DNA from 2 places in the Shewanella sp. ZOR0012 genome. Region 2 is predicted to be linked to the other one. Evidence: predicted binding sites of a transcription regulator. Region 2 holds the regulator's gene; the other holds the start of a gene.

Region 1 (7,835 bases), 2.7 Mb from region 2:
TAAACGATTGTGCCGTCGACATCGGCCGATGAAGGATGACTGATTAAGACTTGTTTGGCACCCGCGTGGATATGGGCCTCGCAGCTTTGTCGATCTAAAATGGCACCTGTCGCTTCATAGACGATATCGATGTCCATCTCGCGCCAAGGTAGCTTGGCTGGATCAGGTTCATGGAGAATTTTGATGGCGTCATCGCCGATCAGCATCTGATCATCGACTAATTTGACTCTGGGCTGAAATCGACCGTGGGTAGTATCGTACTGGGTCAAATGGACAATGGCTTCAGGCTTAGCCAACTCATTGATTGCGACAATTTGGATTTGCTGGCGTTTTCCGGACTCATATAAAGCACGAAGGATTGAGCGGCCAATACGACCATAACCATTGATTGCGACTCGGATCATTGAGGTCTTTATTTCCTCTTAACAATACTGCATATACAAAAACGGCCTGCAAACGATTGCAGGCCGCATTATACAGATTAACCTTTCAAAAGTTTAACCTTTTGTCGGTAATCCCATCACCTAAACAATTAGCCTAGTGATTTTGCAGCGTTCAGCACATTTTCAACGGTGAAACCGAAGTGCTTCAGCAGCACGTTGCCTGGCGCAGACTCACCAAAAGTAGTCATGCCCACAACTGTGCCTTCGAAACCAACATACTTGTACCAGAAGTCAGTATGGGCCGCTTCGATAGCAATACGTTTAGTTACGGCTTTTGGCAGTACAGATTCTTTGTAAGCAGCATCTTGCTTATCAAACTCAGTGTTTGATGGCATAGATACCACGCGAACTTGTTTGCCTTGTTCAGTCAGGGCCGCAGCAGCTTCTACCGCCAATTGCACTTCACTACCAGTAGCGATCAGAATGTACTCAGGTGTACCTGCACAGTCTTGCAGTACGTAAGCGCCTTTTGCCACATTGGCTAATTGCTCAGCAGTACGTGCTTGAGCCTTCAGGTTTTGACGGCTGAAGATCAGTGATGTTGGAGCATGGCGACGTTCGATAGCCGCTTTCCACGCTACTGCGGTTTCAGCCGCGTCACATGGGCGCCATACCGCCATGTTTGGCGTCATACGCAGGTTAGCTAATTGCTCAACGGGTTGGTGAGTTGGGCCGTCTTCACCTTGACCGATAGAGTCATGGGTGTAAACGAAGATGTTTTGAATTCCCATCAGTGCAGACATACGTACAGCGTTGCGTGCGTATTCCATGAACATCATGAAAGTCGCGCCGTAGTTGATGAAACCACCGTGCAGAGACACACCGTTCATGATGCCGCTCATACCGAATTCACGCACACCGTAGTACACGTAGTTACCCGCTGGATCGTCTTGAATCCCTTTAGAACCTGCCCACAAGGTGAGGTTAGAACCCGCTAAGTCTGCTGAGCCGCCTAACAGTTCAGGCAGCATAGCGCCAAAGGCTGCAATCGCGTTTTGTGACGCTTTACGGCTCGCAATACCTTCGCCTTTGGCTTGGCATTCTTGGATAAAGGCTTGTGCTTTGGCTTCGAAATCGGCTGGTAATTCACCTTTCAGTACACGGCGCTCGTATTCGCTTGCCAGTTCTGGGTAAGCTTTCGCGTAAGCGGCAAACTTATCGTTCCATGCCGCTTCACGGGCAGCTCCCACTTCTTTAGCATCCCAACCAGCGTATACATCGGCAGGGATTTCGAATGGCGCATGTGGCCAGCCTAAGAATTCACGGGCTGCGGCGATTTCCGCATCACCTAATGGCGCGCCGTGGCAATCGTGGCTGCCAGATTTGTTTGGCGAACCAAAACCGATAATGGTTTTGCAGCAGATCATGGTTGGTTTGTCGGTGACCGCTTTAGCCGCTTCGATAGCAGCGCGAATCGCATCGCTATCGTGACCATCTACGTTAGCAATCACGTGCCAGCCGTATGATTCGAAACGTTTTGGCGTGTCATCGGTAAACCAGCCTTCAACATGACCGTCGATAGAGATGCCGTTGTCATCCCAAAATGCGATCAGTTTGCCTAAACCTAAGGTACCAGCCAGAGAACACGCTTCGTGGGAAATACCTTCCATCAAGCAGCCATCGCCGAGGAAGCAGTAAGTGTAGTGGTCAACAATCTCGTGACCTTCACGGTTAAACTGTGCCGCTAAGGTTTTTTCTGCAATCGCCATACCCACAGCGTTGCTGATCCCCGCACCTAATGGACCCGTGGTGGTTTCAACACCTGGGGTGTAACCATATTCTGGGTGACCTGGGGTTTTAGAATGTAACTGGCGGAATTGCTTCAGCTCATCCATTGGCAGATCGTAGCCAGTGAGGTGTAATAAAGAGTAGATCAGCATAGAGCCGTGACCGTTAGAGAGGATAAAGCGGTCTCTATCTACCCATTTCGGATTGTTCGGGTTGTGCTTAAGGAAATCATTCCACAGCACTTCAGCAATATCTGCCATGCCCATTGGGGCGCCTGGGTGGCCTGAGTTTGCTTTTTGAACTGCATCCATACTTAACGCACGGATTGCGTTGGCGAGTACTTTACGGGAAGACATGCTCTCTCCTGCTTAATTTGTGGGGTCTAGCGGGCAATTTGGACGCATATTTTCCCCTACATAGCGAAGCGACGCAAACGAAAATTCATCACAATCTCGCCTTACCATCGCCAATAGAACTTTTTGCGATAAAAAATGGCTTAAGGATGAACTATTCAAGCCAATGATTCGTAGTTTAAGTCGCTATGACAATACTCTGTACAATTTCCCCCAAAGCTCGTCTCGGTGGAAAAGAGGAAATGCCGCCGCGTATCCTTAACGGAATTAGATGGATTTTAAACACTTTTAATTAATTATTTTCAATCAGTTAAATGACTAACATGCTTTTTAGTTCAAATTTTAAAGCTGAGATTTACCTCACTAAGTACAGAAATATTTAGCTTTGGGGGTGTCATGGCGATGAAATTCCACTAAAATAGCCGTCTAGATGTAGATGCTTCTACACGTTTGATTGCTAACAACGAGATTTTCCTACTATGGCAAAGCACTTGTTTACTTCTGAGTCGGTCTCAGAAGGTCATCCCGATAAAATTGCAGATCAGATTTCTGATGCTGTGCTAGACGCGATTCTGGCCCAAGATCCCAAAGCACGTGTCGCGTGCGAAACGTATGTCAAAACTGGCATGGTATTAGTAGGTGGCGAAGTGACCACCTCTGCCTGGGTTGATATTGAAGAGCTGACCCGTAAAACGGTTCGTGAAATTGGTTATATCCATTCAGATATGGGCTTCGATGCCGATTCTTGCGCCGTATTAAACGCGATTGGTAAACAGTCTCCAGACATCAACCAAGGTGTCGACCGCGCCGATCCAAAAGAGCAAGGTGCCGGCGACCAAGGTTTAATGTTTGGTTATGCCAGCAACGAAACTGACATTCTGATGCCTGCGCCTATTACTTATGCCCACGCATTAGTGAAGCGTCAATCTGAAGTGCGTAAAAACGGCACTCTGCCATGGTTACGCCCAGATGCGAAAAGCCAAGTTACCTTCGCTTACGAAGACAACAAGATTGTTGGTATCGATGCGATCGTACTGTCTACCCAACACAGCCCTGATATCGCCCAAGCGGATTTGATTGAAGGCGTGATGGAAACCATCATCAAACCAGTTCTGCCAGCACAATGGCTGAGCAAGGACACTAAATACTTCATTAACCCAACTGGCCGTTTCGTTATCGGTGGTCCAATGGGTGACTGTGGTTTAACCGGTCGTAAGATCATCGTGGATACCTACGGTGGTATGGCGCGTCACGGTGGTGGTGCATTCTCTGGTAAAGACCCATCAAAAGTTGACCGTAGTGCTGCTTACGCTGCCCGTTACGTTGCGAAAAACATCGTAGCAGCAGGTCTGGCAGACCGTTGTGAGATCCAAGTGTCTTACGCTATCGGTGTAGCTGAACCGACTTCTATCAGTGTTGAGACTTTCGGTACGGGTAAAGTATCTGAAGAAGTCTTAATCAAGTTAGTCCGTCAACACTTCGACCTGCGCCCATACGGCCTAACTGAAATGTTGAACTTAGCTCGTCCAATTTATCAAGCGACTGCCGCTTATGGTCACTTTGGTCGCAGTGAATTCCCATGGGAAGCGACGGATAAAGCTGACGCACTGCGCGCCGATGCAGGTCTATAATCTACATTATCCCCATGCTTTCGCTTGTAAAAAAACCGCCTAACGGCGGTTTTTTGTTACCAATGACAAAGGTTACAACCTTTAACTTTTTAAAATGATAAGTACAATCGAATATTAGGTGACGAGTCTAGTATTGAGACTATCTTCCTATTATTCCGTAAAACAAGGCTCTAAATGCACACCATGGCAACAGTCTTTACCAGCCCGCTTAGCAACATATAACGCCGCATCGGCTGCACTAAGTAACAGAGTTTCAGAATCACGAATTCCTGCACAGAGAGTCGCAACCCCAACACTCGCACTCAATCGAGTATCTCCCTCGATAACAATATCCAATGCTTTAATTGCTTGACAGATCTTCTCAGCAATCTGTTGAGCATTTTCTCTATCCGTATTGCCTAGGATTAACGCAAACTCGTCTCCCCCAAACCGGCAAGGTAAGTCAGCAGGACGTTGGCAGAAAGACTTCAACACTCTTCCCACCATCTGTAACGAATCATCCCCCATCTGATGGCCAAGGTGATCATTACATGCCTTGAAATTATCCAAATCCAGCATAAGAAGGGAAAGCGGGGTTTGCTCTCGCTGACTTCGACGCCACTCGTTGTGCAAAAAACGACTAAATAACCGCCTATTAGCTAAGCCAGTTAATGCATCGTGTTCAGATAAATCCGCTATCTCTAGCTCCAGTAGTTTACGCTCAGTAATATTGGCATGGGAAATAACGTAATAACCGGGTTCAACGCCTTGGCCTTGAACTGAGACGACTCGCATCAGAAAATATCTTAAGATATCAGGACTATGGCAAGGGTACTCCATAGAAAATCGCTCTTGGTCATGCTGAATAACTCGGCGAATACCCTCAAATGCGGTTAGTGCAAGCGGCTCATCAGAACCTGCACACACATTCATATAGTTTGTCCCAATCCAATTATAGCCCTTCGGCATACCATTTTGCTCGGCAAACCGATTCCATGAAAGATTGGTAAATTGTATGACACCTGTACTATCAATTACCGAAATTTGATCCTCCAGAGAATCTAGAAGAGCAGCCAGAAATTTGGCATGTTCGATAAAATACGATCCATCACACCAATCATCATCCACCATGGCAGTGTACATCCCGCGCTAAAAACAATACAAATTTGATAAATAAGTAGGTTAAGTAAAGCAGCCAAATCCCAATACGCCAAGAATAAATACTCAAAAAGAGGTACTAAATAACTTAATACTAATGAACAAATGAGCAAGTTATTATCAAGAACACTAAGTAACTAAGTTTACCATTATTAGGGCGTGTTGACGTTTCCACTTTTATAACAATTAGGCGCGATGTTATGCTGTGCAAAGTGCATGACGTGTCGTAATCCCTCGTTTGGCGAAATAAGAAACACAAAGCCACTGCAGAATTTATTATTCTAAGGAATATCAGAATTGTTTATGTTTTAGCAGTGGTCAAAATGAGCGTTTTGCATACACAGCAGGTTTATCTGCGCGGCGGATAACAGTGCACACTCTTGTTCGCCAATTATCCTTGCACCTTGAACGACCTCAGGCGTTAAACATACTATAGCCGCACTGTAAGCATTGGTGCGGCCGCAATCGAGCCAACAATCTTCAATCTGTAACCAATAATGGGGGCGACTATCTTCGCAATCGACTTCAAATCCTCGGGCCTCACATTGCTGCAAGGCACACTCGGATAATAATACGCGCAGGTTGTCCCACGCCGATAAACTAGTCTGGGCATAGTTAGTCAACAAGATATTGACCAAGGATTTACTCACCATTTATCTCCAACCAAAAGGCTTTAGCATCGGGTCCTGGCATTGCCTTGGCATATAACCAACCTTGCACATAAGCAACACCAGCTTCTTTTACAAACTCGGCTTCAACACAGGTTTCAACACCCTCAGCTGTTAAGCTAAAACCTAAACTACTACAAAGTTTGCAAATTTGCAGATATAAAGTACGACCTTTAGGCTCACTGGCATTGGCGAGAATACTGCGATCTAGCTTAATACCATCGACATTGATTCGACTCAGTAGACTTAAACTCGAAAACCCAGTACCAAAATCATCCAACCAAAAACGGAAACCACACTGCTTAAGCTGTTTGATACAGCTATCAATGCGGCTTAGATCCAACATGAATGCCGATTCTAACATCTCAATTTCGACCTGATGAGCAACACTACCTAATCTATCATTCATAATCGCTAATAATTGACTATCAGTGATGTTATTGGGGTCAATATTGATACTGACCTTAGGAAAAAAGCCCTCTAATGCCCAACGAGCAAGATCTTCTGCAACGGTATTAATTACAAAACGATCAATAATGTGGGAATAGCCCGCACGTTGAAACGCATCAATAAAATAAGGGCCTTTTAAGGCCCCATACTCATCCCGAAGACGAATAAGCGCCTCAAATCCAACCACTTTACCATCAATTAAAGCAATCTTAGGTTGATAGTGAAGCTGTAATTCACCGGCTAACACCTCTTTGATGGTTTTCTCTAAATTAATTTCAGCCTTTAAAGACTCTGACTGTTTTTTTAGATAATGTGTTTCATTCATCAGCTCAATATCTGCTTGAAATTGAATCCTTTTGATAAGCTCACGATCGAACTCATAGTGTTCACTCATTAAAGAAAATCGCTGTACAAATGGTAGATAAATCAACACACCGATAGCTATCAAAAAGCATTGAAATATTACAGCACTAAAATGCCCACTCGCCATATAAGCATTAATAAATGGAGGTGTTATCCAAGGAAAGCTATGAGCATCAAATTCTAGAATACCTATACTGATGGCGCTATAGGCCAATATAAAATTCACTATGGGCGAGAGTATAAATGGCAATAATAATCTAGGGTTGAAAATAATAGGTAAACCATAAATTAATATTTCATTGATATTGAAAAATGCAAAGGGTGTTGCAATCTTAGCAATATGGCGTGTTGCACTGTCTTTAGAACTAATGAAAATAGCAATAATGAGCGATAAAGTTGCCCCGCTGCCACCGTAAAGAATAAACAAATCCATAAATTGACTAGCAGTTAGATTAGGTACAACCTCAGTCAAGCCATTATCGACACCAATTAATAGTAGATATGCATTATCACCGTGCACTCCGAAGCTCCAGAGCACATGGGTTAATAAAATACGGATAAACAATTGGATCCCAATACTAGCGGTTTGCAAAGTATCAATTAGTGGCGAAAAAAACCAGCTAAGTAAGGCAGATGCTTCAGTAACAAGCATCAATATAACCATAAAACAAATAACTACTGGCAAAAAAATATTCAGATGCTGTTTTAAGTATCGACTCAATGCTTTTCCTTTTACTAAGTCTAGCCATCGCCAAGTAACCAATATGCGCAATAGATATGCCGTTAAAATCGGTAATAAAACCACCCGAGGATCACCTAAAACCACATCAACATAATCAATGCTAAGTACTTCCTCTGTGGTTGGCACATGCAAAGCCAGTAAGATGCTAAAGGAGATTGAGCACACAACAATCGCTGAAAGCTGAAGATATTTGGCAAAATGGAAGGAAAGAGAAATAAGCGCAAGCAACGGAAATATCTTTGCAAGCTGCACAGAAAAAAATGTTAAGCCATAAAAAAATGCCGTTGTTTGCCATTCCGGGATCCAACTACTTAATAACG
Region 2 (7,835 bases):
GCAACGCAGCGGTCACGGAAACGCAGGTAAGATTCCACATCGAAGAAAAACTGGGTAATAGCACGGCTCGCACCGGCATCGATTTTACGCTTAAGGTTAATCAAATCGGCCTGAGCGTTAGCCGCATCTGGGTGCACTTCTGGATAAGCCGCGACCGAAATATCAAAGTCGGCCACTGAGCGCAGCAGGCGCACTAAATCCACCGCAAAGCGAGTCGGTTTTGGGCTGCCCGCAGGTAAGTCACCACGCAGCGCCACTATGTCGCGAATACCCGATTTCCAGTAATGCTTTGCCAGATCTAACAGCTCTTCATCACTGGCATCCACTAAGGTTAAGTGCGGCGCAGCAACTAGGTTGGTTTCTTGTTGAATACGTTCAATTACGCCGTGGGTACGGTCACGCACACCCGAGTTTGCCCCATAGGTTACTGAGACAAATTTAGGATTCAGCGGCTCTAAACGACGAATAGAGTTCCACAGGATCTGTTCCATTTCGGGGGTTGATGGCGGGAAAAACTCAAAAGAAACATTAATATCGCCATTAAGTTCAGACAAACTTTGGTTTAGCGAATGTGAATGTTGTGCGTGATGAAAAGCCATGTGTATTTCCTCAACCGCCCGAGTGCGACACTTATCGCGACTGGTACGACTATTAATGCAGTAGTTTAATCCATATGGACGTTTGGACGTCCATATGTCCATATACTAGAGAAACTGGCTGTTAAGTCAAGCCAAAAAATCCCCCTTTTTGGCATTTTCTTATCCCTCGTTGATCACCTTGATTTTAGTCCTTATCTTCGCCAATAAAAAAGGACTCAAATGAGTCCTTTAAGCTTTTGAATTTAAATCTATTCTTGCAGCAGATCGCGGCAGATCTGTGTTAGATCCGATTGTACCGCTGCTGCCGTCACTTCACGGCCCGCACCCGGCCCACGAATGATCAAAGGATTACCTTGATAGAAGGCTGAGCGGATCACAAACACATTGTCTCCGGGCGTGAGGTTGGCATAGGGGTGGCTCGCATCAATCCACTGTAATCCCACCTCGGCTTTAAGGACTGCGCCGCTATTATCCAAGGAGGCGACATATCTCAGCACTTTGTTTTGTTCCGCTGCAGCACCATATTGCTGCAATAATTCATCATCTAACTCACCGATGCGGGCAAGGAATTGCTCCAACGGAATATCCGCTAAATGGGCAGGCACTAACGAGCGCAGCTCAATATCCTCAAGCTCGATTTCCAGACCGATTTCACGGGCTAAAATCAGCAACTTGCGCTGCATATCGCGACCAGAAAGATCGTCACGAGGATCGGGCTCAGCAATCCCTAAACCACGTGCTTCAATCACTAATTCCGAGAAAGGTTTACTGGTATCGTATTTCTCAAACAACCAGCAAAGAGTGCCAGAGAAAATCCCGCCCACGGCCTCAACGCTATCGCCACTGTTACGCAGATCGTTTAAGGCGTGCTGAATAGGTAAACCCGCGCCGCAGCTGGCGTTATAGCGCCAGAATAAACGGCGATAACCGAGTTGTTCTTTAAGCTCGCGATAAAAAGGCAGTGGGCCAGAACCCGCCAGTTTGTTCGCGCTGACCATATGAATGCCGCGCTCGAAAAACTCTGGGTATTGCAGGGTTAAACTGGCGCTGGCGCTGATATCTAATGCAATCAGTTCATCGCAGTTAAGTTGTTCTAATTGTTCAAATAGATGCTCATACTGCCAAGGAGTGGCTTCGTTATCAAATTCCTGCTGCCAGTTTTCCAAATCCACACCAGTGGACTTAATCAAAGCTTTACTGGAAGTGACCAGACCGACTAACTCGACTTGCGCTTCAAGCTCTTGATTTAACGAGGGAGAGACTGACTTAAACAGCTTCACCCACGCCTCGCCAATATTGCCCACGCCCAGCAGCAATACGCCAATGCGTTTACGCGGGCCAGCACAGCGGCGATGCACTTTTTGGGTCAGCAGATTAACCTGCGACTGTGGCACTAAGGTCACAAGACTTAAATCACCACTGAACAAGGGCTTAGCATCGCGGCTCAATAAGCGGGCAAAGCTGCGGCGATAATGCTCGGCATCGGCACTCACGAGCGCCACTAAGCCAAGCTCGGTATTAATTTGCAGATCTTTAATGCCGAGGGCTTCGGCCTGCGCATCCAATAATTTTTGTACTTGTTTTTGGTTTTCAGCGGTATAGGCAAGCTCAAGCCGTTGATGCGCCGATACCCAATGTGCCAGTGGCGTTAATCCCGCCTCCACCAATTGCTCGAGCAGACTGGCCACATCACCCGCGATCTTAAAGCCAAATAACACCACGGCATTGAGGTTGGTCACCACGGGCGCACTCGCTGAGGAGCTATGGGGCGCAATCAGGGTAAAGTCGGTGTGGGAGGCATAGCTTGAACGCACGGCCAAGCTCACCTCAGTGTTAAACAGCGGCTGCAAAGTGCGTGAATGCAACACGGGTGAGCCTAAACGCGCCAAGCGGTCGGCTTCAGCGAGGGACATGCTCTTGAGTAATTTTGCATCGTTGATTTTGTTTGGATCGGCGTTAAAGACCCCTTCAACGTCGGTCCAAATGGTCACGCGCTCAATGTCGGCAAGACTAGCAATTAAGCTGGCGCTAAAGTCAGAGCCATTGCGACCAAGCAGCAAGGTATCGCCACGCTCGTTTGCGCAGATAAAACCGGTGATCACTAGGCGCTCGTTAGGGTGGGCCGCCAGTAAGGCTTGCACTTTGGCGCGGGATTCTTGCACACGAATTTGCGGCACAGCGGCCTCATCGGCTACGAGAATCGAGCAGGCATCCACATGGCTTGCGGCCACGCCCGATTCACGCAGCAGCGCTGCCATCAGGCGTGCCGACCAACGCTCACCAAAACTCACCACATGGTTAATTTGGTAATCGTTGCGTACATCTAAAGATAATAGACTGATTAACTGGGCTTTATCCGTGGTTAAACGTTCACGTAAATCCCGCGCTTGCTCGTTAGATAACAGCTGCTCAATCAAGCCTTGCTGATAGCTGATAAGGACTTGTAATTCTTCTTGCCATAATTGGTTGCTGTCGCGCAGTGACAACAACTTATATAAAAAGTTAGTGGTTTTACCCGCGGCAGACACCACCACCAGATCATCACTGTGGCCATGGGTTAACAGAATATGGGCGACTCGGCGGTAACAATCGGCATCGGCTAAGCTGGAACCACCAAATTTATGTAAGTGACAACGTGCCATCTATTATTCCTCTACTGACAAGCCGCTACGGCGGCCAATCCTGCTTGAATATCTGCAACTAAGTCATCGGCATCTTCAATACCAACCGACAAACGTAATAGGGTGTCTTTAATGCCAGCTTCAAAACGCGCCTGCGGCTCCATCGCCCTGTGGGTCATGGTCGCGGGCACGGCTACGAGACTCTCAACGCCACCTAAACTCTCAGCCACGCTGAATAAACTTAACGCATCTAAAAAGGCGACCACTTCGGCCTCGCCGCCCTTAAGCTCAAAACTCAGCATAGCGCCAAAACCTTTTTGTTGCTTGGCGGCAATGGCATGACCGGGATGATCCGCAAGACCTGGGTAATACACTTTACTCACGACTGGGCTGTTACTCAGTAACTCCACAATCCGCTCGGCATTACTTTGGTGCTCACGAATGCGCACAGCTAAAGTACGCAGGCCGCGCAGGGTTTGATAACTGTCGAAGGCAGAACCTGTTAAGCCTAAGGTGTTCGACCACCAATGTAAGGTCTCACCAATTTGGGGATCTTTGGCGATCACCGCGCCGCCCACCACATCACTATGGCCATTAATGTATTTCGTGGTGGAGTGGATAACGATATCGGCGCCGAGCAATAGCGGTTGCTGCAAAATCGGCGACAGGAAAGTGTTGTCCACTATCACTAACGCGCCCACACCATGGCTTGCCTTCGCGATAGCCTCAATATCGACGACTCGCAGCAAAGGGTTAGATGGAGTTTCAATCCACACCATTTTAGGTTGCTGGGCAATCGCTTGCGCAAGCGCTTGGCCGTCGGTTTGATCCACCACCAGCAGTTTAAATTGGCCTTTTTTCGCGAGGTTGGTGAATAAACGGTAAGAGCCACCGTAACAATCGTGAGGCACCACCAGTAAATCATCGGGGCCCAGTAAAGTGGTCACTAAGGTAATGGCTGCCATGCCAGTGCAAGTCACCACACCGGTTGCGCCCTTTTCCAGCTTTGCTAAGGCATCGCCTAAAATACTGCGAGTTGGATTGCCGGAACGGCTGTAGTCAAATTCGCGCGGATTTTTATGACCATCGAAGGCGTAATTAGTCGATAGGTAAATTGGCGGCACCACGGCGCCATATTGAGTATCGCTTTCGATACCCTGACGAACGGCCAATGTGGCTAATTGACGCTCGGTCACTAATTTGCCTGCGGTCATCGGGAACTCCTAAGTTCGCAAAGAGATGTCTGGACGTCTAAATGTACCTAAGCCCAGTGGTATCGTCAATAGGCGTTAAGACGTTTAGACGTCTAAACATAAAGAAATCTGTTTGCAATCGCTAAGAAATAGTAGCAATAATTTGACTGTAATCTGTAAGGGTTTAAAATCTGCCCCGAATTTAGCGTTATAACAGGTGAGTCAATGACTGAATGGAATGGGGAATACATCAGCCCCTATGCTGAACATGGCAAGAAGAATGAACAAGTAAAGAAAATTACTGTGTCTATTCCGCTCAAAGTGCTAAAAGTCCTCACGGATGAACGTACGCGTCGTCAGGTCAACAACCTGCGCCACGCAACGAATAGCGAACTGTTGTGCGAAGCATTTTTGCATGCCTACACCGGCCAGCCTCTGCCTGATGATGCCGATCTGTCGAAAGAGTGCCCAGACAGCATCCCCGCTGAAGCGAAGCGGTTGATGGACGAAATGGGGATCGAGTGGGAAGATATGGAATAACGCTTAAGCGTCCATAATCCTGCCGTAACTAATTATTAGGGATCGTTAATGCTCATCAGGCGTGGTGGGTTAAAGTAACGATCCCTATTTTGTTTTGATGGAATCCTATGTTCTCCTTGATCGATCCACAAACGCTCGCTATTGCGTCTGTGATTGTGTTTTTAGGTGCCCTCACCCAGAGTCTGATTGGGTTTGGCTTAGCCGTGGTCGCCAGTCCGTTGCTGTATATCGTCGATCCCCAATTAGTGCCCGCCCCCGTGATTGTGATGGGATTTTCCATCGCGCTACTCACCCTATTGCGTGAACGCGGCCATTTAGAATTCAATGGCTTGCAATACGCGCTCATCGGTCGAGTGCCCGGTGGCTTTATCGGTGCCAGCCTGTTGCTGTTTGCGCCGCAGCCGATTCTTGGTTTAGCAATTGCCGCGATTGTGACGGTTGCCGTGGTGCTGAGCCTGTATAAATTCAGCCTGCCAGTGAATAAAGCGACGCTATTTGGCGCGGGAGTCGTCTCGGGGATCTTTGGCAATATCGCCGCCATTGGTGGCCCTCCGATGGCGATTTTATTGGCGGGTAAGGATGCTTCGCAGTTTCGCGCAGCGTTATCGGCCTTCTTTATCTTTAGTTCGACCATTGCCTTGGCGATTCTTGGGGTGACGGGCCTACTCGAAATCAAGCACTTTTGGCTGTCGCTAATGCTATTGCCCTCGGTCTTTTTAGGCTATCTCGTGGCGGGCAAACTGGTGGGAAATGTGGATAAACATAAGACCAAGATGGCGACCTTAGCCCTCTGCGCTATCAGCGCCTTAGTGCTCACGGTCAAATCAGTGATTGAGTTATTACCGCAATAACCTCCTGCCAATTGCAGTCAATCGCAGCCATAAAAAAGCACCGTTTAACGGTGCTTTTTGCTTGCAGGGATGCGTGTTGTAACCCATTTGAGTATCACTTAATCGCATTAAAGTAATACTCATATTTGTTGCGCTAGTTTGAATGCCATGGGTTAGAGCATTCGCTAACATCACTTAGCTCAGGTAACTTTGGCCTGCATACACAATAAAGTGTCTCAGGGCGAGCACGCCAGTTAAGCTGGCACAGGCCACCATAATCATTGCGCCCTTAGTGTGGCGAGTCGCTGCGGGAAGCAGCATAAACAGCAATGGCACACCAAAGCCAATCCCGACCACGCCAATCCAGAATACGCTTGCCCACACGCCAGAGGTGAGTGATGCCAGCGCCGCAGCCGCCGCTCCGCCCTTAAAGTACAAGGCGCAGAACAACATAAACAGGAACATGATTTCGATGGCCATCACTGGCAGCTCTAAGCCATGCATTTTAGCTAAGGTCTTGTCGTGGCTATCGGTTTTGAACATCACCAGCGCCAGCACCGCATTGGCCGCAGCGCCCGCTGATAAACCAGAAACCAAGAACAATGCAGGCAATACCGCAGTGTTTAGCATCGGATAGGCATTCATCGCCGAGATTAAGAAGCCAGTGTAAGCGCCCACACCAATGGCGAGAACAAACAATAGCACTTCAATCAGCTTTCTAAAGGGCATCAGCAGCTTAGCGATAGGCGCGAGGAAACCTAAGCCCCACTTTGGCAAATCGTCACGCAGTACTAAAATCGCGTAGGCAAATGCCAAGGGTGAGTAAGCCAGTAGCGCTAGTACCCCAATCGCCATAACGGACTGGAAGTTGTAGTTAATTAAAATCAGCCAAAAGTGGAAAGGCTTAGTTAAATCAAACACTAAACAAGCCAAGCCTAAGCTGATTGCCACAGGGCCAATAATTGCCGCGGCCTTGAGGATATTGCTCTCAACTTGCGTTTGTTCTTGATTAAACCAACGCAAACCAATGCCAATCAGCAAACTTCCGGCGGATAAACCCGCCATAAACAGATACACGGCGATGACCCAGTGCCAAGTGACGGGATCATATTGCGCCATATCGCCCCAAGTATTGTTCATAATCAAATCCCCCCTCTTTTGGTAGGAACGCGATATACCCTAGGTTTAGTGCCTAAATGGGTCTTATCTTGGTAAGTGATCTTAGTGTTGAGCAGTGTGGCCACTTCACTTTGTGGATCGTTAGCATCGCCAAACACCAAGGCATCGGTCGGGCACACAGTCACACAGGCTGGCTCTTCACCACGGGCCAAACGCGTGTCCTTACAGAAGTTACACTTGTCAGCCACTTTGGTTTCGGGATTCATAAAACGCACTTTGTACGGACACGCCGCCACGCAGTACATACAACCCACACACTTATCGCCGTGGATGGAGACAATGCCATCTTCGCCCACATAGGCCGCACCCGTTGGACACACCTTCACACAAGGCGCATCTTCACACTGCTGGCAAGACACTCTGTGGTACTTAAAGTGCAGATGGGGCATTTCGCCATAGGGTCCTTCGACTCTCACCTGCAAACGGGTCACCCCTTCTGGAACGCCGTTTTCACTGCGGCAAGCCACGTTACAGGCTTGGCAGCCGATGCACTTGTTCTCATCGTGCACCATCACATATCTTTTCGTCATTTGAGCCTCCAATTAGCGTTTTGCCAGCGTGACGCCAGTGGTGTGTACCGTCATGCCACACACAGGTGCGGTAATGTGGGGCAATAAGTTTCCGCAGTGGATACCTTTGCCTGTCGCTCTAACCAACTCTTTGTTTTTAGAGCCAAAGCCCATATAAGCAAACACGGTATCGGGGCGAATGCCTGGGGTGACTAACGCATGGCCTTCCTCTGTACCTACACTGCTGGTTAAGCGGATAGGGTCGCCATTGCTGATGCCTAATTTGCTCGCGGTATCTGGGTGAACCCACACAGCGTTATCCGACATCAAATTCGCCAGCATGGGCACATTGTGGGTCGCGCCA

The links. The regulator MetJ, encoded in region 2, represses methionine synthesis genes. The targets are predictions, from matches to a motif close to TAGACGTCTAGACGTCTA.
Region 1: metK (methionine adenosyltransferase) is a predicted target of MetJ. The motif match lies at 2,944-2,961, and genes of this name have one in related genera.

Annotation. Positions count from the first base shown of each region.
Region 1 is NZ_JTLE01000094.1:4,494,322-4,502,156, forward strand. Features, by position in the region: gene epd (erythrose-4-phosphate dehydrogenase) at 1-404, opposite strand, end outside; gene tkt (transketolase) at 533-2,527, opposite strand; gene metK (methionine adenosyltransferase) at 3,004-4,155, shown strand; gene L976_RS21365 (GGDEF domain-containing protein) at 4,306-5,277, opposite strand; gene L976_RS21370 (hypothetical protein) at 5,601-5,942, opposite strand; gene L976_RS21375 (EAL domain-containing protein) at 5,935-7,835, opposite strand, start outside.
Region 2 is NZ_JTLE01000094.1:1,791,842-1,799,676, reverse strand. Features, by position in the region: gene metF (methylenetetrahydrofolate reductase) at 1-599, opposite strand, end outside; gene L976_RS09515 (bifunctional aspartate kinase/homoserine dehydrogenase II) at 848-3,241, opposite strand; gene metB (cystathionine gamma-synthase) at 3,253-4,416, opposite strand; gene metJ (met regulon transcriptional regulator MetJ) at 4,639-4,953, shown strand; gene L976_RS09500 (sulfite exporter TauE/SafE family protein) at 5,061-5,804, shown strand; gene nrfD (NrfD/PsrC family molybdoenzyme membrane anchor subunit) at 5,979-6,923, opposite strand; gene L976_RS09490 (4Fe-4S dicluster domain-containing protein) at 6,926-7,492, opposite strand; gene phsA (thiosulfate reductase PhsA) at 7,505-7,835, opposite strand, start outside.